Regions from separate parts of the Pantoea trifolii genome, predicted to be linked through region 2. Evidence: predicted binding sites of a transcription regulator. Region 2 holds the regulator's gene; each other region holds the start of a gene.

Region 1 (5,909 bases), 1.5 Mb from region 2:
GAACCGCCGTTGGATATCACACAACTGGCAACGCTGGATCAACTCGATGTGATGCTGGTGCCGCTGGTGGCGTTTGACCATGCGGGTCAACGTTTGGGAATGGGCGGCGGATTTTACGATCGCACGCTGCAACACTGGCAGCAGCATGGTTTTCTTCCGGTGGGAATCGCACATGATTGCCAGCGCGTAGAAGCGCTGCCAGTCGCTGCATGGGATGTGCCGCTACCCGCGATACTGACGCCATCGAAACTGTGGCAATGGGAAGCGTAAACAGGGAAAACAAAGGGCGCCGATGGCGCCCTGATTAATCAGTACAGCAGACGGGCGCGGATGGTGCCTGGAATCGCCTTCATCGCCTGCAGCGCTTTATCCGCTACATCTTTTTCCGCATCGATATCAATCACCACATAACCCATCACCGGCGTAGTTTGCAGATACTGAGCCGCGATGTTGATACCCTGCTCGGCAAAGATCAGGTTGATGGCCGTCAATACGCCTGGACGGTTTTCGTGGATGTGCAACAAACGGCTCGCGCTCGCTGCATGCATTGGCAGCGAGACTTCCGGGAAGTTAACCGCAGACAGCGTAGAACCGTTATCCGAATACTTCGCCAGCTTGCCAGCCACTTCGATACCGATATTTTCCTGCGCTTCCTGTGTTGAACCACCAATGTGCGGCGTCAGAATCACGTTATCAAACTCGCACAACGGTGAGTTGAACGGGTCGCTGTTGGTGGCAGGTTCAACCGGGAACACGTCGATGGCGGCACCGGACAGATGTTTGTTCGCCAGTGCATCGCACAGCGCCGGAATATCAATCACGGTACCACGTGCAGCGTTGATCAGCAGCGCGCCTGGCTTCATCAGCGCCAACTCTTCGGCACCAATCATGTTCTGGGTCGACTGGGTTTCAGGAACGTGCAGGCTCACCACGTCGCTCATGTTGAGCAGATCGGAGAGATGACGCACCTGCGTCGCATTACCCAGCGGCAGCTTGCTTTCGATATCGTAAAAGAACACGTGCATACCGAGGCTTTCTGCCAGCACACCCAGTTGCATGCCGATGTGGCCGTAGCCGATGATACCCAGTTTTTTGCCGCGTGCTTCGAACGAACCGTTGGCGACTTTATTCCAGATGCCACGGTGCGCTTTGGCGTTAGCTTCCGGAATGCCACGCAGCATCAGCAACATTTCGCCAATCACCAACTCAGCCACTGAACGGGTGTTGGAGAACGGTGCGTTGAACACCGGCACGCCGCGTTTCGCCGCAGCACCGAGATCAACCTGGTTGGTACCGATACAGAAACAGCCGACTGCCACCAGCTTTTCTGCGGCAGCGAAGATCTCTTCGGTCAGTTGGGTACGGGAACGGATACCAATGAAGTGCGCATCGCGGATGGAGGATTTCAGCGACTCCGCATCCAGCGCCCCTTTGTGAAACTCGATGTTGGTGTAGCCTGCTGCACGCAGGTTTTCCAGCGCACTCTGGTGAACGCCTTCCACCAGCAGGAACTTAATCTTGTCTTTTTCCAGTGATACCTTTGCCATTTCCCGACCCTATTCAGAATTCAATGAGGACTACCATAAGGTAGCCTTCTGTCAAAATATCAAAAATTTCGTGCGCAGCAATACAAACGATTGCCTGGGAGCCAGCACGCGCCCACGCGGAGACAGCACAATGCCGTACAAAATCGTGACATCCTGAGTGGACGAAGTACGAACTCACTGCTGATGAATCTTTTGTGACATAAGTCACCAAATTTCAGCCTGGCGAGAAAAGATGTTTTGCGGATGGAAATAACCGGCGCATGACGCGCGCCGGACAGATCATTTTACGATGGTTTTCACGCCGTCGGCGGTGCCAATCAGCGCGACATCGGCGCCACGTCCTGCAAACAGGCCAACGGTCACCACGCCAGGCAGCGCGTTGATGGTTTTTTCCAGTTCGATGGGGTCGAGAATTCGCAGATTATGCACGTCGAGAATAATGTTGCCGTTGTCGGTAATGACGTTCTGGCGATACTCCGGCAAGCCGCCGAGTTTAACCAGTTCACGCGCCACATAAGAACGCGCCATCGGAATCACTTCAACCGGCAGCGGGAAATTGCCCAGCACATCGACTTCTTTCGATGCATCGGCAATGCAGATGAATTTCTTCGCCACCGCCGCAACGATTTTCTCTCGCGTCAGCGCTGCGCCACCGCCTTTGATCATCTGCATCTGCGGATTGATTTCATCGGCGCCATCGACGTAAACCGACAGCTCATCAATTTCGTTGAGATCGAAGACGTGAATACCTAACGCTTTCAGTTTCTCTGTCGAGGCTTCCGAGCTGGAAACCGCACCTTCAATCTGATTCTTCATGGTGCCGAGTGCATCAATGAAATGCGCTGCCGTTGATCCGGTCCCTACGCCGACAATGGTGCCGGGCTCTACGTACTGAAGGGCTGCCCAACCTACCGCTTTTTTCAGTTCATCCTGGGTCATAGTATGTTTAAAACCTGTGCGACATCGAAGTGCGCGTAGTATAAAACAAGGCGCTGTGAAAAAGCGCGACTGTTAGACAGCCGATTTAACGCTTTGGAAGCCAGCCCGCAAAAATGCGCCGCAGCACAATTTGACAGTTTTATGGCATAGTAACGTCCACCCTGAACGAGAGAGAACAATAATGAAACGCCCGGATTATCGAACGCTTCAGGCGCTGGATGCTGTGATTCGCGAGCGCGGCTTTGAGCGTGCGGCACAAAAACTCTGCATTACCCAATCTGCGGTTTCACAGCGAATTAAACAGCTGGAAAATTTATTTGGTCAGCCGCTGCTGGTGCGCACCGTGCCGCCGCGTCCGACCGAGCAGGGACAAAAATTACTGGCGTTGTTACATCAGGTTGAACTGCTGGAAGAGGAGTGGCTGGGTGATGACAACGGTGGAACCACGCCGCTGTTGCTGTCGCTGGCGGTCAACGCCGACAGTCTGGCAACCTGGCTGCTGCCCGCGCTGAAAGATGTACTGGCCGATTCGCCGGTGCGCCTGAATTTGCAGGTAGAAGATGAAACCCGCACGCAGGAACGTCTGCGTCGTGGTGAAGTGGTCGGCGCGGTGAGTATTCAGCCGCAGCCGCTGCCCAGCTGCTTAGTGGATCAATTGGGCGCGCTCGATTATCTGTTCTGCGCCTCGCCTGATTTTGCTGCACGTTACTTCCCAAATGGCGTGACGCGCTCTGCGCTACTGAAAGCGCCGGCGGTGGCGTTTGATCATCTGGATGATATGCATCAGGCGTTTTTACAGCAGAATTTTGACCTGTCGCCGGGCAGCGTGCCCTGCCATATCGTTAACTCGTCAGAAGCCTTTGTGCAGCTGGCGCGTCAGGGTTCGGTGTGCTGTATGATTCCGCATCTGCAGATTGAGCGCGAGCTGGCGCAAGGTGAGCTGGTGGATTTGACGCCAGGCCTGTATCAGCGTCGTATGCTGTACTGGCACCGGTTTGCGCCGGAAAGCCGCTTGATGCGCAGCGTCACCGATGCGCTGATTGCGCACGGACATCGCGTGCTGCGTCAGGATGTGTTGCCGGCGTAAAGATCAGGTCGCCATTAATGGCGACCTGATATACAAACTTACGGTGTATTCGGTTTGATTTCGAACACCACATCCACCTGATCGTCAAAGTGAATGCTCTGCTGCTCGTAAGTTTGCTGCGCGGTGGTATCAGCGGGTGCAGCGGCGGCTTTGTACATGCGCGCCATCGGCATCGGCTGGTAGTTCGCAACGTGATAGCGGATGCTGTAAACCGAACCTAACTTAGCGTTAAACCCTTCTGCCAGCGCATTGGCCTGCTGCGTAGCATTTGCGATCGCCACTTTACGCGCTTTCTCTTTATAGCTGTCCGGATTCGCGACACCCAGTTCAACGGAACGAATTTCATTCAGGCCAGATTTCAACGCGCCATCCAGCAGCTCGTTCAGCTTGTCCAGTTGACGCAGCGTCACCTGCACCTGACGCTCGGCACGATAGCCTTTCAGTACCGACTTACCTTCTTTGGTGTAATCATACTCTGGCTGCGTGCTGAGGTTTGCAGCATCAATATCTTTTTTCTCGATGCCGTTCTTTTGCAGGAAATCGAAATATTGCGCCACGCGGTCATCAGCTTGTTTCTTCGCTTCTGCCGCGTCTTTCGACGAAACATTCACCACAATAGCGAGCGTCGCGAGATCTGGCGTGGCATCAACGCTTGCCTGTCCAGACGTCACCACATGCGGTCCATTCGGCAATTCGCCTGCCTGAACTAAACCGGACAGTGCGCCGGTGCTCATTACGGCGGCCAGCGCCAGTGCTTTCAGTTTCACGAAAGTCCTCCTTGAGGGATTCAATTTGCAGGTTGCCATTATGGCTAAACCTAAAACACATTAACATGTGTGCTTATCTGATTAGTAAACAGCTCAAAAGTTCGAGCAATCTCCTTTTTAACGTAGCCGCGATCGCAAATTCAGCTGTACGGATTCGCCTATTAAGCACTTATTCGTTTCTATTAAAGAAACACTTCTGGGTTCGGGAGAGTTGCCAATGACAGAACAGCCGCTTAGCCAAACAGCCGTCAGCGTTCGCGCTGGACGCACGCGCTTTCTGATGCTCGCTCTGGTGTTTATTAATATCATTATCAATTACATGGATCGTACTAACCTGTCGGTTGCCGCTACCGCAATGGCGGGCGAACTGCGCTTCACGCCGATGGAGATGGGATTGATCTTCTCTGCTTTCGGCTGGATCTACGCCGCACTGCAGATCCCCGGCGGCTTCCTCATCGACCGCCTTGGCACGCGCGTGGTCTATGGCGTCGGTTTATTTGCCTGGTCATTGATTACCGCGCTGCATGCGCTTGCCAACAGCTTTGGCGCACTGTTTGGTCTGCGGCTCGGCGTGGGAGCGTTTGAAGCGCCGGTGATGCCCTCCAATAATCGGGTAATTTCCAGCTGGTTCCCGGAGCAAGAGCGCGCCAGTGCGATCGGTATTTACTCCTCAGCGCAGTTTGTCGGCCTCGCCTGTATGACGCCGCTGCTGTTTCATCTGCAGGATGCATTTGGCTGGCGCGGGCTGTTTTTGATTACCGGAGTCGCGGGGATGATTTGGGCGCTGGTGTGGTATTGGCTCTACCGCGAGCCAAATCAGCATCAAGGCGTGTCCGAAGCTGAGCTCAACTATTTGCGCGACAACGGTGCGCTGCTGGAGAGTCGGCAGAATACGCAACAACCCAAAGCGCGCTGGAGTGATTTGGCGCAGATGTTCCGCAGTCGCAAATTGGTCGGCATCTATCTCGGCCAGTTCACCATCTCTGCCACCTTCTGGTTCTTCCTCACCTGGTTCCCGACCTATCTGGTTGAGTATCGCCACATGGGCTTCATCAAAAGCGGATATGTGGCTTCGGTGCCCTATTTCGCCGCCTTCTGCGGCGTGCTGCTGGCCGGATTTGCCTCGGATCGCATGATACGCCGCGGCATTTCTGCCAGCGTGGCGCGCAAGCTGCCGGTAATCCTGGGTCTATTCCTGACGCTGTTTATTCTTGGTGCCAACTACACCGATGATTCCACGCTGATCATCCTGTTTATGTCGCTGGCATTTTTCGGCAACGGACTGGCAACCATTACGTGGGTGTTTGTCACGGCGCTGGCACCGCGCCATTTGATTGGTCTGGCGGGCGGCGTATTTAACTTTACCGGCGCGCTCTCCTCCATCGTGGTGCCGATTGCTATTGGTGCGTTAATCGACGGCGATAACTTCGCGCCAGCACTGGCGTTTATCGCCGTGCTGGCCGCGATTGGCATCTGCAGTTATCTGTTTATTGTCGGGAAAATCGATCATGTTAGCGCGGGGTGATGACGGTTTGCGCCAGCGATTGCAGCTGTTGCAGCCGCTGCGCG
Region 2 (5,909 bases):
TTTCGCGCTGGAAGTGGTGGATGCGGCGATTGCTAACTGGTCTGCCGATCGTATCGGTATCCGCGTTTCGCCAATCGGTGCCTTCCAGAATCTGGAAAATGGCCCGGAAGAAGAGAAAGCAGCGTTGTGGTACATCGCCGAGTTGGGCAAGCGCGGCATCGCCTATCTGCACCTTTCTGAGCCAGACTGGGCGGGCGGACAGCCATACAGCGATGCATTCCGTGAGAAAGTGCGTGCGCTGTTCCCAGGCGTGATTATTGGTGCCGGTGCCTACACCGTTGAGAAAGCGGATGATCTGATTGCGCGCGGCCTGATTGACGCAGTGGCGTTTGGCCGCGACTTTATCGCTAACCCGGATCTGGTTGCTCGTTTGCAGCAAGATGCGCCACTCAATCCGCAGCGCCCTGAAAGCTTCTACGGCGGCGGCGCGGAAGGTTACACCGATTATCCCACCCTGTAAGAAAATGGCTGCCGCCTCGGATAGGCGGCAGCGTTGTTTCATCAGTGTGTATACTTAGTTGTCTTGTCATTCACTGATGACGTTTTAAAAAAGAGGATGTTATGCGTTTACTTCACACCATGTTACGCGTTGGCGATTTGCAACGTTCTATCGATTTCTACACCCGCGTGCTCGGCATGCGCGTGCTGCGTCAGAGCGAAAACACCGAGTACAAATACACGCTGGCATTCGTTGGCTACACCGAAGAGAGCGAAGGCGCGGTGATTGAGCTGACTTACAACTGGGGCGTGGATAAATACGATCTCGGCAACGCTTACGGCCATATCGCGCTGGGCGTGGACAACGTGGCTGACACCTGCGAACGCATTCGCAGCGCGGGCGGCAACGTAACGCGTGAAGCGGGCCCGGTAAAAGGCGGTTCTACCATTATTGCCTTTGTTGAAGATCCAGACGGCTACAAGATCGAACTGATTGAAAATAAACATGCCGGTCACGGCTTAGGCAACTAAGGTTGCTGGTCAGCCTGCTAATTGCAGGCTGATTTCCCTCTCCTGCTGCACCCTCCTGCGATTTTTGCCATAATGCGCGCTGCCCTATTTATTGCCATGAGATCCTGATGTCTGAATCGAACGCTTTAAACGCTCTCCACCAACGCTTCCGCGGTTTTTATCCTGTTGTGATCGACGTTGAAACCGCAGGTTTCAATGCACAAACCGATGCACTGCTGGAAATTGCAGCCACAACGCTGAAAATGGATGAAGACGGCTGGTTGCACCGCGATGAAACGCTGCACTTCCATGTGGAACCGTTTGAAGGCGCCATTCTGAATCCTGCTGCGCTGGCGTTTACCGGCATCGATCCCACCAATCCGCTGCGCGGTGCGGTTAGTGAATACGAAGCTCTGCATGCGATTTTTAAAATGGTGCGCAAAGGCACCAAAGATAGCGGCTGCAATCGCGCGATTATCGTGGCGCACAATGCCACTTTCGATCTCAACTTCGTGATGGCGGCCGCAGAGCGCGCCAGCCTGAAGCGCAATCCGTTCCACCCTTTTGCCACCTTTGATACCGCAGCGTTAAGTGGTTTAGTGCTGGGGCAAACCGTGTTGGCGAAAGCCTGCAAAGCGGCGGGAATGGAGTTTGATAGCACACAAGCGCATTCGGCGCTGTATGACACCGAGCAAACCGCGACGCTATTTTGTGAGTTGGTGAACCGCTGGAAACGCCTGGGCGGCTGGCCGCTGGCTTTCAGTGAAGAATCTGCAGACGAGGCGTCTGCCGAGTAAGCAAAGAAAAGGCCGACATTTGTCGGCCTTCTGCATTATTCCGCTTCTTTATACTTCTCAGCGGTCTCTTTCAGCAGTGGCTGAAGTTCGCCGCGCTGGAACATCTCAACGATGATGTCGCAGCCGCCGACCAGTTCGCCATCGACCCACAGCTGCGGGAAAGTTGGCCAGTTAGCGTATTTTGGCATTTCAGCGCGAATATCCGGGTTCTGCAGAATGTCCACGTATGCGAAACGCTCGCCACAGGCAGAAAGCGCCTGCACGGCTTGCGCCGAGAAACCGCAGCTTGGCAGCTTCGGAGAACCTTTCATGTACAGCAGAATCGGGTTTTCTGCGATCTGACGCTGAATTTTTTCAACAGTACTCATTATTGCCTTCCTTAATCTTCTACTTCGTGTTTGTTTATTGTAGCGATTTCGCTCCCGGACTGAAAACGGGATTTTGCGTTTGCACTGGCGAATCGCCATGTTTGTTAAGTTAACGCATGACAAATAACATTTTCATATCATTAATTGGCATTAATAAATTAATAATTAGCAATAGTTTCGCTGCGTTAACCAGCTGAAATCGCTCATTTTTGCTACAGAATCAATCTGGTAACATATTAATGGAAAAAGGCCTTACCTTTTGGAAAAAAAGTGGATTAGAATTGCCTCGGCGCTGGTCACTTGATCAGATTTCTCTCACTTTGCCGCAGTCTGCTTTCATTCAGCCTGCTTAACCTGTAACCGGATTATGCGTCTACTAATTACGCTTTTCATACTGGCTTTCGCCCAACTGTTTTTTAATGTGGCTGCTGCATCTCCGCATGCGCCCGTTAATGCCAGTTCGCTTAAAGCAGAGAAAAAGAGCGCACGTGAAGACGAGCGCCGCAAACGACGCCCGGTGAAAACCACCACCAAAAAATCGCGCCTGACTGCTGTTCAAAAATTCAAACTCAAAAAACAGACCAAAACAGAAACCGCGCTGCACAAGACCACCAGCAAAAAATCCCCGCTGAAACTTTCTGCTAAGAAATACGGTCATCAACGTTTAGCGAAGAAAACACCTGAGATCGCCGTCGATGATGAAGCGTTAGCGCTGACCGGCATCAAAATGAGTAAGGCGCACCGCCAGCGTTATCAAAAGGCGCGTGAAACGGCGATGACCAAATTGATGGGCCAACTCGGCAAACCCTATCAATGGGGCGGTGCTTCGCCACATACCGGTTTCGACTGCAGCGGCTTAGTGTGGTACGCCTATAAAGATCTGGTGAAATTCAAACTGCCACGCACCGCTAATGAGATGTATCACCTGCGCGATGCGGCACCGATTAAACGTGAAATGCTCGAGAAAGGCGATTTGGTGTTCTTCCGCATCAATAATCGCGGCACTGCCGATCATGTGGGCGTGTATCTCGGCAACGGGAAATTCATTCAGTCGCCGCGTACCGGCAAAGATATTCAGATCAGCGCATTGGGTGAGGATTACTGGCAGAAACACTATGTGGGCGCGCGTCGCATGATGACGCCAAAAACTATTCGCTAGTTGTTGCGCAACAATCATAAAAAAGCCGGATGCTGTTCTCAGCTCCGGCTTTTTTGTTAATGCATGATCGCGGTAAAGCTGAAGGCGATAATCATCAACAGTGCGCCAACAGTGGTCATTAGCGCCAGTTTCAGGTCGGTATTCATCACAACTCCTTAGTCACACAATTATTAGGGTTAAAGCGATTTTCGCACAGCAATGGGCAAAAATCTCGTTTTATACGCATCAGCTTGCTAGAATCGCCGCCTTTCGTTGCGCAACAGATTTTGCGCATCCTGTATCAACAGCGTGATGAAGTGATTTCGCCTGCTAAAACACACCGTTTTGCCCGCTTTTTTGGGCTGTAAAAGCATTAGCAGACGCAAACGTTTAACAATATACTTATCAGTAAGTTGCGATAAGCCCAGGAGTACCATTTTCATGGCAACAATTAAAGATGTCGCAAAACGCGCGGGTGTCTCAACCACCACGGTTTCGCATGTCATCAACAAAACGCGTTTCGTTGCGGAAGAGACGCGTAACGCCGTATGGGAAGCGATCAAAGAATTACACTACTCGCCCAGTGCCGTGGCGCGTAGTCTCAAAGTTAATCACACCAAAACCTTGGGTCTGCTGGCGACCTCCAGCGAAGCGCCCTACTTCGCTGAAATTATCGAAGCGGTGGAGAACCGGTGTTTCGAACGCGGCTATACGCTGATTCTCGGCAATGCGCACAACGATCTGCAAAAGCAGCGCGCTTACCTGTCGATGATGGCGCAAAAGCGCGTCGATGGATTGCTGGTGATGTGTTCGGAATATCCAGACGATTTGCTGCAGATGCTGGAAGAGAACCGCAATATCCCCATGGTGGTGATGGATTGGGGCGCGTCACGCGGTGATTTCACCGATACCGTGCAGGACAATGCGTTTCAGGGCGGTTATCTCGCCGGGCGTTATCTGATCGAACGCGGCCATCGCGATATCGGTGCCATTCCAGGCCAGATGGAGCGCAACACCGGCGGCGGACGTCACGCTGGCTTCCTGCAGGCGATGAGCGAAGCGGGCATTACGGTGCGTCCGGAATGGGTGGTTCAGGGCGACTTTGAACCTGAATCGGGCTATCAGGCGATGCAGCAGATTTTAAATCAGAAACAGCGTCCAACCGCGGTGTTCTGCGGTGGCGATATCATGGCGATGGGCGCGATTTGCGCCGCTGATGAGATGGGCTTGCGCGTACCGCAGGATATCTCAGTCATTGGCTACGATAACGTGCGCAACGCGCGCTATTTCACCCCAGCGCTGACCACCGTGCACCAGCCGAAAGCCGAACTGGGTGAAAAAGCGCTGGAAATGCTGCTGGATCGCATCACCAGCAAGCGCGAAGATCCGCAAACAATCGAAGTCCAGCCAACGCTAATTGAACGCCGTTCGGTGGCGTACGGTCCGTTCCGCGACTATCGCCGCTAAGCCGACACTTCGCTGAGCCATTCGTGGTTCAGCGTTTCGGCATCCCCGAGATAAGCCAGTAACCACGCCAGCGCCGGTGACGCGCGCTGTTCTGACCAGCTAACGCAGCACGGGCTGTCCGGAAAAGCCTGCGGCAGCGCCAGTTCAACCAGTTTATGGCTGTCCAGCAGTGGACGCGCCAAATGGCCCGGCACCATTCCGACGCACAATCCTGCCAGCAAACAATCCATCCCGGTTTCCCACTCTGGCACTACCAACCGCCGCTGATTATCCAGCGTCCACGTCATACGGCGCGGCAACGCACGCGAGGTATCTTCCAGCACCAGCGATGGCCACGCCCGCAAGGTTTCATCATCCAGTTCCGTGCTGTTGACCAGCGGATGGTCGGGACTCACCACACAGCGCCAGTTCAGCGCGCCCATATCCTGAAAGGCAAAACGTCCACCCACCGGGATCGCCTGGGTCGCGCCAATCGCCACATCAACCCGGCCATCAGCCAACGCATCCCATACGCCGTTGAACACTTCGTAGCTGATAATCAGCTCCATATCGGGAAAATGGCGATAGAAATCCTTCACTAACTGCCGCGTGCGCTGCGGTTTAACAATGCAGTCAACCGCGATACTTAGCTCCCCACGCCAGCCATTCGCCAGTTGCTGACACTGTCGACGGGTTGCCAGCATTTTTTTGATAACAGATCGCCCTTCGCGTACAAAATGCTCGCCCGCCGGTGTCATCACCACTTCGCGGTGCTGGCGCTCAAACAGCGGCACCGCCAGCCAGCTTTCCAGCTGTCGCACGGTATAGCTGACGGCAGAAGGCACGCGATGCAGCTCCTGCGCGGCCGCACTAAAACTGCCGGTGCGCGCCACCGCATCTACCACTTCAAGCGCATATTCTGACCACATAATTTTGCCTTCAAAAAATTTAACAGCACTATGCAAATATTAGCGTTTCACAAAGCGCGTTGCATCCTTTTACACTCCCCGGCGTTCAACCTGCCCAAAAGAGAATCAACATGTTGTCGTCTAAAGCATTTATGCCTTATCTCGCCGTGCTCAGCATGCTCGGCTTTCTTGCCACGGATATGTATTTACCCGCCTTTGGCGATATGCAGCGTGATTTCGCTAGCGCACCTGGCACCATCAGCGCCAGCCTGAGTCTGTTTCTCGGCGGTTTCGCCTGTGCCCA
Region 3 (5,909 bases), 1.2 Mb from region 2:
CGAAGAAACCGGAGATCATGGTGGATAATCCGTTGGCGAACATCGAGCGGTGCAGGCCCGGATCGCGGATCAGATCTTTCTTCACGATGTTGGCGGTAACCACTAAGTGACCCACGTGCTCGGCAATCACCACCAGCGCGGCTGGCAGAATGGTCAGCATCGCCACCCACTCAAAACGCGGCGTGTAGAAGGTTGGCAGCGCAAACCACGGCGCATTTTCCACTGCGGTCCAGTCCACAATCCCCATCATGTAAGAGAGCGCATAGCCGACCAACACGCCGACTAAAATCGGGATGATGGCGAGGAAACCACGGAACAGCACCGAACCAAACACGGTAACCGCCAGCGTGACCATTGAGATGATCACGGTTTTGCTGTCTGGTGATGTGCCGTCAGCGGGCAGCAAACCGGCCATATTCGCCGCCACGCCCGCCAGTTCCAGACCGATAACCGCGACAATCGCGCCCATCGCCGCCGGTGGGAACATCACATCAAGCCAGCCGGTACCGGCTTTCTTGACGATCAGCGCCACAAGGCAGAACAGCAAACCGCAGAGAATAAAACCGCCCAGCGCCACTTCGTAACCCAGCGGCAACAGCAGCAGCACCGGCGAAATAAAGGCAAAACTCGAACCGAGATAAGCCGGGATTTTGCCCTTACAGATAAACAGATAGAGCAGTGTTCCAACGCCGTTAAACAGCAACACCGTGGCCGGGTTGATGTGGAACAGAATCGGCACCAGCACAGTTGCGCCAAACATGGCGAACAGATGCTGCAAGCTGAGTGGAATGGTTTGTAAAAGCGGTGGGCGTTCATTAACGCCGATTGCACGACGGGTCATATTTTTCGCTATCCCCATTGAATATTTTTAGACAAAAAAAAGCCGACTCTCTGGCCGGCTGGTTTCTTTTATTTGGTTCCGAAAATCTTGTCCCCGGCATCGCCGAGTCCAGGAATGATGTAGCCCTTCTCGTTCAATCCCTGATCGATAGATGCGGTGTAGAGCTCCACATCCGGATGCGCTTTCTCCAGCGCGGCAATACCTTCAGGCGCAGCTACCAGCACCAGCACTTTAATGCTGGTACAACCGGCTTTCTTCAGCAGATCGATGGTAGCGATCATTGAACCACCGGTTGCCAGCATCGGGTCGACCACCAGCGCCAGGCGCTCTTCAATGTTCGACACCAGCTTCTGGAAATACGGCACCGGCTCCAGCGTCTCTTCATCACGATACACGCCAACCACGCTGATGCGCGCGCTTGGCACGTGCTCGAGCACGCCTTCCATCATGCCGAGGCCAGCACGCAGAATCGGAACTACAGTGATTTTTTTACCTTTGATCTGATCGATTTCTACTGGACCGTTCCAGCCTTCGATCGTCACACGTTCGGTTTCCAAATCGGCGGTGGCTTCATAGGTCAGCAAGCTGCCCACTTCCGAGGCCAGCTCGCGGAAACGCTTGGTGCTGATATCATGCTCACGCATCAGGCCCAGTTTATGTTTGACCAGCGGGTGTTTGACTTCCACGATCTTCATGATTGTTCTCCCGGAATTGAGTTGAGCTAAAAAAAAATCGCCGGATTATACCGCCTTTTCGCCGCTGCGCCATATGTCATCGGTCAATAGCCTGCGTCATCTAAGGATTGGCGAAAATCTGAGGCGATGCAAAGGCAGCATGAGATGGGACTCGCAAACGTTTGCCTGCGCTGTTAGAATTGCCGCGCTTAATTTTTGCCACCAACCGCAACTCGCGTGGGGATTCCGCAGTGACCGACAAAACCTCTCTCAGCTACAAAGACGCCGGTGTTGATATCGATGCTGGTAACGATCTGGTTGACCGTATTAAAGGCGTAGTGAAAAAAACCCGCCGCCCGGAAGTTATGGGTGGATTGGGCGGATTCGGCGCGCTCTGTGCGCTGCCGCAGAAATACCGCGAGCCTGTGCTGGTCTCCGGAACCGATGGCGTCGGCACCAAGCTGCGTCTGGCTATGGATCTCAAACGTCATGACAGCATCGGCATCGATCTGGTCGCGATGTGTGTTAACGACCTGATTGTTCAGGGTGCTGAGCCGCTGTTCTTCCTCGATTATTACGCGACCGGCAAGCTGGATGTGGATACCGCTTCATCGGTCATCACCGGCATCGCCGAAGGTTGCTTGCAGTCGGGTTGTGCGCTGGTCGGCGGTGAAACCGCTGAAATGCCAGGCATGTACCACGGCGAAGATTACGACGTGGCGGGTTTCTGCGTCGGCGTGGTGGAAAAATCAGAAATCATTGACGGTTCGAAAGTGCAGGACGGCGACGTGCTGATCGCGCTGGGTTCCAGCGGCCCGCACTCGAACGGTTATTCTCTGGTGCGCAAGATTCTTGAAGTCAGCCAGACCGATCCGGCCACTAAACAGCTGGATGGCAAGTCACTGGCCGATCATCTGCTGGCGCCAACCCGTATCTATGTGAAAAACATCCTTCGCCTGATTGAACAGGTTGATGTGCATGCGATTTCGCATCTGACCGGCGGCGGCTTCTGGGAAAACATCCCGCGCGTGCTGCCAGACAACACCCAGGCGGTGCTGGAAGAGAGCAGCTGGCAGTGGCCTTCGGTGTTCAGCTGGTTGCAGCAGGCGGGCAACGTTAGCCGTCACGAAATGTACCGCACCTTCAACTGCGGCGTGGGCATGGTGATTGCGCTGAGCCCGGCAGAAGCCGATAAAGCGGTACAGCTGATGACCGACGCGGGCGAAAAAGCGTGGAAAATCGGTGTGATTAAAGCGTCTGATTCTGAAGAGCGTGTGGTTATCAATCCATGAAGAAACTGGTTGTACTGATCTCCGGCAACGGAAGCAATCTTCAGTCCATCCTCGACGCCTGCGCAAGCGGGCGTATCAACGGCAGCGTCGCTGCCGTTTTCAGTAATAAAGCCAGCGCCTATGGCTTAACGCGCGCGCAGGAAGCCAATGTCCCGCCGCATGCGTTAGCTGCCAGTGATTTTGCCGACCGCGAAGCCTTTGATTGCCAGCTAATGCAGGAGATTGATGCTTACGCGCCGGATCTGGTGGTGCTGGCCGGTTATATGCGCATCCTCAGCAGCGCTTTTGTCGCGCACTATCACGATCGTCTGGTGAATATTCATCCGTCGCTGTTGCCGAAATATCCGGGCTTGCACACGCATCGTCAGGCGCTGGAAAACGGCGACGAAGAGCATGGCACTTCAGTGCACTTTGTCACTGACGAGCTGGATGGCGGACCGATTATTTTGCAGGCGCGTGTGCCGGTGTTTGCAGGCGACAGCGAAGACGAGATCAGCGCGCGCGTGCAGCATCAGGAACACGCGATCTATCCGCTGGTGATCAGCTGGTTTGTTGATGGGCGTTTGCAGATGCGTGAAGGTAAAGCGTGGCTGGATGGGCAACCGTTGCCACCACAGGGATATGCACACGACTAACGTAGGGTCGCCATTCATGGCGACCTTCATCACGTCCGCACCATTAACCAAACCGTCCCGTAATGTAATCTTCGGTACGCCGCGCTTTTGGCGAGGTGAAGATGCGATCGGTTTCGTCAAACTCCACTAATTGTCCGTTATGCATAAACGCGGTGTAATCCGACACGCGTGCCGCCTGCTGCATATTGTGCGTCACTAACACCAGCGTGAAATGCTGCTTCAGCGTAGTCATCAACTCCTCGATCACCAGCGTTGAGATCGGATCAAGTGCCGAGGTGGGCTCATCCAGCAGCAACACTTCCGGCTCAATGGCGATGGCGCGCGCAATCACCAGGCGCTGCTGCTGGCCGTTAGAGAGCGTTAAGGCGTTCTGCCCCAGCTGATCTTTCACTTCGCCCCACAATGCCGCTGCACGCAGCGCACGTTCACAGGCTTCATTCAACACGCGACGATCTCGCACGCCCTGCAAACGCAGGCCGTAAACTACGTTTTCGTAAATCGATTTAGGAAACGGATTCGGCCGCTGGAACACCATGCCAATGCGGCGACGCAGCGCGGGAAGATCCTGATTTGCCTGCATCACCGCGTAATCATCCAGCAGAATCTCGCCTTCGATGCGGCAGCGATCGATTACATCATTCATGCGATTAAAGCAGCGCAGCAGCGTCGATTTGCCGCAGCCGGAAGGACCAATCAACGCCGTGATGCGGTTTTTCGGGATCTGCAGATCAATGTTATTCAGCGCCTGGCGTTCGCCATACCACAGCGACAGCTGATTAACGCGAAGGGCAATGTCGTAGTCGGGCGTCATCAGAAACCTTTTTAGTGCGTCATAAGCCGGTAACGCTCACGCAGCCGATGGCGCAGCGCCATCGCCAGCAGATTGAGCGACAGGATGATCACCACCAGCAGCAAAGCGGTGGCGTAAACCAGCGGTCGATCAGCATCGATATTGGGGCTCTGGAACGCCAAATCGTAGATCTGAAAACCGAGGTGCATGAATTTACGATCGAGGTGCAAATAAGGGAACACCGCATCAACCGGCAGCTCTGGCACCATCTTCACCACGCCCACCAGCATCAGCGGCGCGGTTTCTCCAGCCGCACGCGCCACCGCCAGAATCAGGCCGGTAAGCATGGCCGGTACCGCCAACGGCAGCACCACGCGCCACAGCGTTTCCGCCTGGGTTGCGCCCAGCGCCAGCGATCCCTGACGCAGATTATCCGGAATGCGCGACAATCCCTCTTCGGTCGCAACAATCACCACCGGCAGCGTCAGCAGCGCCAGCGTCAGCGCCGCCCACAGCAAGCCCGGCGTACCAAAAGTCGGATTGGGTAAGGCGCTGGAGAAGAACAGCTGGTCGATGGTGCCACCAATCAGCCAGACAAAGAAACCGAGGCCAAACACGCCATAAACGATCGACGGCACGCCCGCGAGATTCACCACCGCGATGCGCACCAGCCGCGTCAGCGCATTGCGTCCAGCGTATTCGTGCAACCACACCGCAGCGATGACGCCGAGCGGCATGACGATGATCGACATCAACAGCACCATCAGCACAGTGCCAAAAATTGCCGGAAACGCCCCGCTTTCGCCGCCACCGGAAGTCGGTGAATCGCTGACGAATTGCCAAATCTGGCTGAAGAAGTGCAGCGTTTTGTTGGTTAAGGTCATGGCATTCGGATACCACGCATCCACCACCTGCGCCAGCGGGATGGTGTGATCCACGCCGTTCACATCGCGCAGCACCAGCGTATCGCGCTGACTTTCATGCTGCAGATGGGTTAACTGCTGCGCCAGCACGTTGAAGCGGCGTTGTAACGCGGTGCGATTGGCATCAAACTCGGACTGCACTTCCAGGCTGAAGCTGCCGTTACGCTGCTGCTCATCGGCCTGCTGCTGCAGGCTTTCCAGTTGTGCATTCAGGCGCGCCATCTCAATGCGGCGGATGTTACTCGCCTGGCGCAACTGCTCATGTACCTGCTGCAAACGCTGATGCAGCAAGGCATCGCGGCTTTGCGCAGTCATCACTTCATTATCCTGGCGCAGCTCCACCAGCCAGCCATAGGCATTGCCGCCGTTGCGGCGCTGTAGCACCAACACCTCGACTGGACGACGGGTTTTCGCCTCACCCTGGCTGTAAAGCACGCGGAAATCCGGCGCGGCAAAGTCACGGTTACCGGTTTTCACCACATAGCGCCACTGTTCGCCCTGCTGCTGCTTTTGCAAAGTTTCGCCCAGCACCATCACCGCGCTGCCTTCAGGCGGCTGGAACTGATATTGATCGACCGGCTGCGGCCAGAAAGCGCGCACGCCTTGCCAGCCGAGCAAACCAATCAACAAGGTAAACGCCAGCAGGCAAACCGCGACAGCCCCGGCGGTGAGCCAGCGCCAGCGATCGTTCTGTTTCATCGCCGTCATCCGTGGCCCTCATGCTGGCTGTAGCGTTGACGCAGACGCTGACGAA
Region 4 (5,909 bases), 1.2 Mb from region 2:
TACCAGTAGCCATCCGGGAGATTACTGTTGCGCCGCACCTTATCGCCGCTGCCCCAGCTAATCACTTCATAGCGGTTGTAGCGGGTTTCACCGGCGCGTTTAAAGATAATCCATGGATGCACCGCTACGGCGCCCTTCCAGCCATAAGTCGGCGCAGCATAAACCTGCACGATAGCTTCAGCCGCATAACGCTGTGGATCCGGTGCGATACCGGCAGAATCGCGCCTTGCGGACGCCCAGCCACCGCGTTCAGAGGTGAGCTCACCGCTTCGCGTTGCCTGCGCCAGACTCGCGCCTAATGAAAGCAAGATGATGCAAAGAAAAGAGATCATTACGGCTTTGAAAGGCAACATCGAAGGCATCCTGATGAGTAAAAATCACTCGTTATCTTGCAACGAAACGAGTGAGTTTGTATTCACTAACTATGCGATTCATTTAGCCGTTTCATTTGCCACCAGATTCATTTGCCACCAGAACGTTTGAAAGAAAAAGCCCGCAATTAAGCGGGCTTAGTTTTTACGCAGTAATCAGAGCAGGATTTATTCCCACTCGATCGTCGCAGGTGGTTTACCCGAAATATCATAAACCACGCGGGAAATGCCGTTCACTTCGTTGATGATGCGGTTAGAGACGCGGCCGAGGAAATCGTACGGCAGGTGCGCCCAGTGCGCGGTCATGAAGTCGATGGTTTCCACCGCACGCAGTGAAACTACCCAATCGTATTTACGCCCATCGCCCATTACGCCAACAGAACGCACTGGCAGGAACACGGTGAACGCCTGGCTGACTTTGTTGTACAGGTCAGCTTTATGCAGCTCTTCAATGAAGATGGCGTCTGCACGACGCAGCAGGTCGCAGTACTCTTTCTTTACTTCGCCCAGCACGCGCACGCCCAAACCTGGACCTGGGAACGGGTGACGATACAGCATATCGTACGGCAAGCCGAGTTCCAGACCGATTTTACGCACTTCGTCTTTGAACAGCTCTTTCAGCGGCTCAACCAGGCCCATCTTCATCTCTTTTGGCAAACCGCCCACGTTGTGGTGCGATTTGATTACGTGCGCTTTACCGGTGGCAGAAGCCGCCGATTCGATCACGTCAGGATAGATGGTGCCCTGCGCCAGCCACTTCACATCTTCCAGACGCAGTGCCTGCTCATCGAACACTTCAACAAATACGCGGCCAATGATTTTACGTTTAGCTTCAGGATCGTTCTCGCCCGCCAGCGCATCAAGGAAGCGCGCTTCAGCCGCCACGTGCACGATGTTCAGGCCGAAGTGGTCGCCAAACATGTCCAGCACCTGCTCAGCTTCGTTCAGACGCAGTAAACCGTTGTCGACGAACACACAGGTCAGACGCTCGCCGATGGCGCGGTGCAGCAGCATCGCGGTCACAGAAGAGTCCACGCCGCCTGACAGGCCGAGGATCACTTTGTCTTCGCCAACCTGCTCACGAATACGCTCAACCGCATCTTCGATGATTTTGGCTGGTGTCCACAGCGCTTCGCAGCCGCAGATGTCACGAATGAAACGCTCGAGCATGCGCAGGCCCTGACGCGTGTGCGTCACTTCCGGGTGGAACTGCACGCCGTAGAATTTCTTCTCTTCATTCGCCATGATGGCGAACGGACAGGTTTCGGTGCTGGCAACGGTTTCGAAACCGGCTGGGATGGCGGTGACTTTGTCGCCGTGGCTCATCCACACGTCCAGCAGCGGTTTACCTGCTGCGCTAATCGCATCTTCGATGTCACGCACCAGCGCACTCTGGGTCAGCACTTCAACCTGCGCATAACCAAATTCGCGCTCGTTAGAGCCTTCTACCTTGCCGCCCAGCTGCATCGCCATGGTCTGCATGCCGTAGCAAACACCCAACACGGGCACGCCGGCGTTAAACACGTATTCCGGCGCACGCGGGCTGTTCAACTCGGTGGTGCTTTCCGGGCCGCCAGAGAGAATGATGCCGTTCGGGTTGAACTGGCGAATTTGCTCTTCGGTGACATCCCACGCCCAGAGCTCGCAGTAAACACCCAGTTCGCGCACGCGGCGCGCAACCAGCTGCGTATACTGAGAACCAAAATCGAGGATCAAAATACGATGTTTATGAATATTTTCAGTCGTCATTGAGGCGTTTCCATTGGGATGGACTTAATAATAAAAGCGCCCGGCGAGTGCCGGGCGCTAAATTTTACGGGATTATGAACCCATGCGGTAGTTTGGCGACTCTTTGGTGATGGTCACGTCATGCACGTGGCTTTCGTTGATGCCCGCGCCGCTGATGCGCACGAACTCCGCTTTGGTACGCAGATCGTCGATGGTTGGGCAACCGGTCAGGCCCATGCAAGAGCGCAGGCCGCCCATTTGCTGGTGCACGATCTCTTTCAGGCGGCCTTTATAGGCAACGCGACCTTCGATACCTTCCGGTACCAGTTTGTCAGCGGCGTTATCGCTCTGGAAGTAACGGTCTGAAGAGCCTTTAGACATCGCGCCCAATGAACCCATACCGCGATAAGACTTGAACGAACGGCCTTGATAAAGCTCGATTTCGCCCGGAGACTCTTCGGTACCGGCCAGCATCGAGCCAACCATCACGGCCGCTGCGCCTGCTGCAATCGCTTTAGCGATGTCGCCAGAGAAGCGGATGCCGCCATCAGCGATAACCGGAATGCCGGTGCCTTCCAGCGCGGCAACCGCATCAGAAACCGCGGTGATCTGTGGAACGCCAACGCCGGTAACGATACGCGTGGTGCAAATTGAGCCAGGGCCGATACCCACTTTCACCGCGCTCACGCCAGCCTGCGCCAGCGCCAGTGCGCCTGCGCCGGTAGCGACGTTGCCGCCAATGATTTCCAGGTTCGGGTATTTTGCACGGGTTTCACGAATGCGCTGCAGCACGCCTTCAGAATGACCGTGTGACGAGTCAATCAGCAGCACGTCAACGCCAGCAGCCACCAGCGCATCGACACGCTCTTCGTTGCCTGCACCAGCACCTACCGCCGCGCCTACGCGCAGGCGGCCTTCCGCATCTTTACAGGCGTTAGGTTTACGTTCGGCTTTCTGGAAATCTTTAACGGTGATCATGCCCAGCAGGTGGAAGCTGTCATCAACAACCAGCGCTTTCTCAACACGCTTCTCGTGCATTTTGTGCAGCACAACTTCGCGGGCTTCACCCTCTTTCACCGTGACCAGACGCTCCTTCGGGGTCATCACCGCAGAAACCGGCAACGTCAGGTCGGTAACAAAACGCACGTCACGGCCAGTGATGATGCCCACCAACTCGTTCTCGGTGTTCACTACCGGATAACCGGCGAAACCGTTACGTTCGGTCAGCTCTTTCACCGCCGCCAGCGCGGTGGTTGGCAGCACGGTTTGCGGATCGGTAACTACGCCGCTTTCGTGTTTTTTCACCTTACGAACTTCGTCTGCCTGGCGCTCAATTGACATGTTTTTGTGAATAAAGCCCAACCCCCCTTCCTGCGCCAGTGCAATGGCCAGACCGGCTTCGGTCACGGTGTCCATGGCAGCAGAGAGCATTGGGATGTTAAGACGGATGTTTTTCGTCAGTTGAGTGCTGAGATCAGCGGTGTTTGGTAAGACAGTGGAGTGAGCGGGAACGAGCAGAACGTCGTCAAATGTGAGGGCTTCTTTAGCGATTCTTAACATTGCAATATCTCCACCTGGGGGCGATTAAAACAGATAAAATATTGCCGCGGCATTATACAGGCCGAAACCGATTGCCTCCAGTGTTTTTTCAGAAAATGTCTTGATCCTCGGGGCAAGCAATGTAGTATCAGTTGATTAACCCTCTGATTTAAAATTTGATCTACATCACATGTCGCTACCGCCAACCGCCAATATTTTTACCGTCAGCCGCCTGAACACCACGGTGCGCCAACTACTGGAAAATGAGATGGGCCTGGTGTGGCTCAGCGCTGAAATTTCAAATTTCACTCAGCCCTCTTCCGGTCATTGGTACTTCACGTTGAAGGATGATGGCGCACAAGTGCGCTGCGCAATGTTCCGCAACAGCAATCGTCGCGTCACCTTCCGTCCTCAACATGGCCAGCAAGTGTTAGTGCGCGCCAGCATCACGCTGTATGAGCCGCGCGGCGATTATCAGCTGATTATCGAAAGCATGCATCCGGCCGGTGAAGGCTTGCTGCAGCAGCAATTTGAACAGCTGAAAGCGCGTTTAGCCGCGGAAGGCTTATTCGATCAACAGTTTAAACAGCCGCTGCCGGATCCGGCGCGTCAGGTGGGCGTGATTACCTCCGCCACCGGCGCGGCGCTGCACGACGTGCTGCGCGTGCTGCATCGACGCGATCCTTCACTGCCGGTGATTATCTATCCCACCGCGGTGCAAGGCGTGGATGCGCCGGCTGGTATTGTGCGTGCCATTGAGCTGGCTAACCAGCGCGATGAGTGTGACGTGCTGATTGTCGGTCGTGGCGGCGGTTCACTGGAAGATTTGTGGAGCTTCAATGACGAGCGTGTGGCGCGGGCGATTTTTGCCAGCCGCCTGCCGATTGTCAGCGCCGTTGGGCATGAAACCGATGTCACTATCGCTGACTTCGTAGCGGATTTACGTGCGCCGACGCCGTCTGCTGCGGCAGAATTGGTGAGCCGTAATCAGCTTGAACTGTTGCGCCGTTTGCAGTCGCAGCAGCAGCGCATGGAGATGGCGATGGATTTCTATCTGGCTCAGCAGCAGCGTCGTTTCACGCGCATTCAGCACCGCTTGCAGCAGCAGCATCCACAGCTGCGTCTGGCACGCCAGCAAACCGCGTTATTTCAGCTGCAGCGCCGTCTCGGTGAAGCGATGGATCAGCGCCTGCGGGTGGCCAACCGTCAGCAGGATCGCCTGCTGCAACGCCTCAATGCCCAGCAGCCGCAGGGACGTATTCTGCGCGCTCAGCAGCAGCTCCAGCAATGGCACTATCGCTTACAGCAGGGCATGGAGAAGCAGCTCAATCACAATCGTCAGCGCTTTGGCACGCTGGCGGCACAGCTGGAAGGCGTGAGCCCGCTGGCGACGCTGGCGCGTGGCTTCAGCGTCACCACCGACACCCAAGGTCAGGTGGTGAAGAAAACCCAACAGCTGAGCAAAGGCGACTTGCTGCGCACCCGGCTGGACGATGGCTGGGTGGAAAGCCAGGTTACCGCACTCGAACCGCAGAAATCCCGGAGCCGCAAAGCGCGTTCATAGCGGGAAAACTATACTTCTGGCATGTACCTCAATGGCCAGGAGTTTTTTATGTCTTACAGCGTTATTCCTCCCTACATTCTGCGCAATATCATTGATAACTGCTCCGGCGCGCAACAAGACTACGCGCGCCGCACCCTCACCCACGTCCAGCACTTGATGGGCGAACATAACGCTAAACCAGCAAGCACCGCCACCGCTCAGCCAGGCACGGTGCTGCGTGCTATCTATGACGCCGAAGGAACGCAAAATCTGCCCGGCACGTTGGTGCGCGAAGAAGGCCAGCCGGGAAATGGTGATGTTGCAGCCGAAGAAGCCTGGAACTATCTCGGCATTACCCACGATTTCTTCTGGCAAATCTACCAACGCAACTCGCTGGACAATAAAGGCCTCAAGCTCGATGGCACCGTGCATTACGGCAAGGAGTATCAGAACGCCTTCTGGAACGGGCAGCAGATGGTGTTTGGTGACGGTGACGGCGAGATTTTCAATCGCTTCACTATCGCGCTGGATGTGGTGGCGCACGAGCTGACGCACGGCGTGACAGAAACCGAAGCGGGATTGATCTATTTCCAGCAGGCAGGCGCGCTGAATGAATCGATGTCTGACGTGTTTGGTTCGCTGGTGAAGCAATTTCACCTCAAGCAGAGCGCCGATCAGGCCGACTGGATTATCGGCGAAGGGTTACTGGCGCAGGGCATCAACGGGCG

The links. Region 2 encodes PurR, which represses purine synthesis genes. Its sites were predicted from a motif close to CANGCAAACGTTTGCNTG; they were not measured.
Region 1: a site for PurR is predicted at 1,627-1,644, ahead of serA (phosphoglycerate dehydrogenase). Genes of this name have one in related genera too.
Region 3: a site for PurR is predicted at 1,687-1,704, ahead of purM (phosphoribosylformylglycinamidine cyclo-ligase). Genes of this name have one in related genera too.
Region 4: a site for PurR is predicted at 3,720-3,737, ahead of guaB (IMP dehydrogenase). Genes of this name have one in related genera too.

What each region holds. Positions count from the first base shown of each region.
Region 1 covers NZ_JANIET010000001.1:3,371,699-3,377,607, forward strand. The annotation lists gene NQH49_RS15610 (5-formyltetrahydrofolate cyclo-ligase) at 1-270, shown strand, start outside; gene serA (phosphoglycerate dehydrogenase) at 309-1,547, opposite strand; gene rpiA (ribose-5-phosphate isomerase RpiA) at 1,827-2,486, opposite strand; gene NQH49_RS15625 (LysR family transcriptional regulator ArgP) at 2,668-3,573, shown strand; gene NQH49_RS15630 (oxidative stress defense protein) at 3,612-4,340, opposite strand; gene NQH49_RS15635 (MFS transporter) at 4,558-5,865, shown strand; gene NQH49_RS15640 (IclR family transcriptional regulator) at 5,852-5,909, opposite strand, start outside.
Region 2 covers NZ_JANIET010000001.1:1,863,131-1,869,039, reverse strand. The annotation lists gene nemA (alkene reductase) at 1-460, shown strand, start outside; gene gloA (lactoylglutathione lyase) at 562-969, shown strand; gene rnt (ribonuclease T) at 1,077-1,745, shown strand; gene NQH49_RS08695 (Grx4 family monothiol glutaredoxin) at 1,781-2,116, opposite strand; gene NQH49_RS08690 (C40 family peptidase) at 2,481-3,272, shown strand; gene cydH (cytochrome bd-I oxidase subunit CydH) at 3,329-3,418, opposite strand; gene purR (HTH-type transcriptional repressor PurR) at 3,693-4,718, shown strand; gene punR (DNA-binding transcriptional activator PunR) at 4,715-5,626, opposite strand; gene punC (purine nucleoside transporter PunC) at 5,737-5,909, shown strand, end outside.
Region 3 covers NZ_JANIET010000001.1:3,036,551-3,042,459, forward strand. The annotation lists gene uraA (uracil permease) at 1-841, opposite strand, end outside; gene upp (uracil phosphoribosyltransferase) at 910-1,536, opposite strand; gene purM (phosphoribosylformylglycinamidine cyclo-ligase) at 1,767-2,807, shown strand; gene purN (phosphoribosylglycinamide formyltransferase) at 2,804-3,442, shown strand; gene pstB (phosphate ABC transporter ATP-binding protein PstB) at 3,486-4,253, opposite strand; gene pstA (phosphate ABC transporter permease PstA) at 4,265-5,863, opposite strand; gene NQH49_RS14155 (ABC transporter permease subunit) at 5,860-5,909, opposite strand, start outside.
Region 4 covers NZ_JANIET010000001.1:3,052,415-3,058,323, forward strand. The annotation lists gene NQH49_RS14200 (DUF3750 domain-containing protein) at 1-353, opposite strand, end outside; gene guaA (glutamine-hydrolyzing GMP synthase) at 540-2,120, opposite strand; gene guaB (IMP dehydrogenase) at 2,193-3,659, opposite strand; gene xseA (exodeoxyribonuclease VII large subunit) at 3,829-5,202, shown strand; gene NQH49_RS14220 (M4 family metallopeptidase) at 5,251-5,909, shown strand, end outside.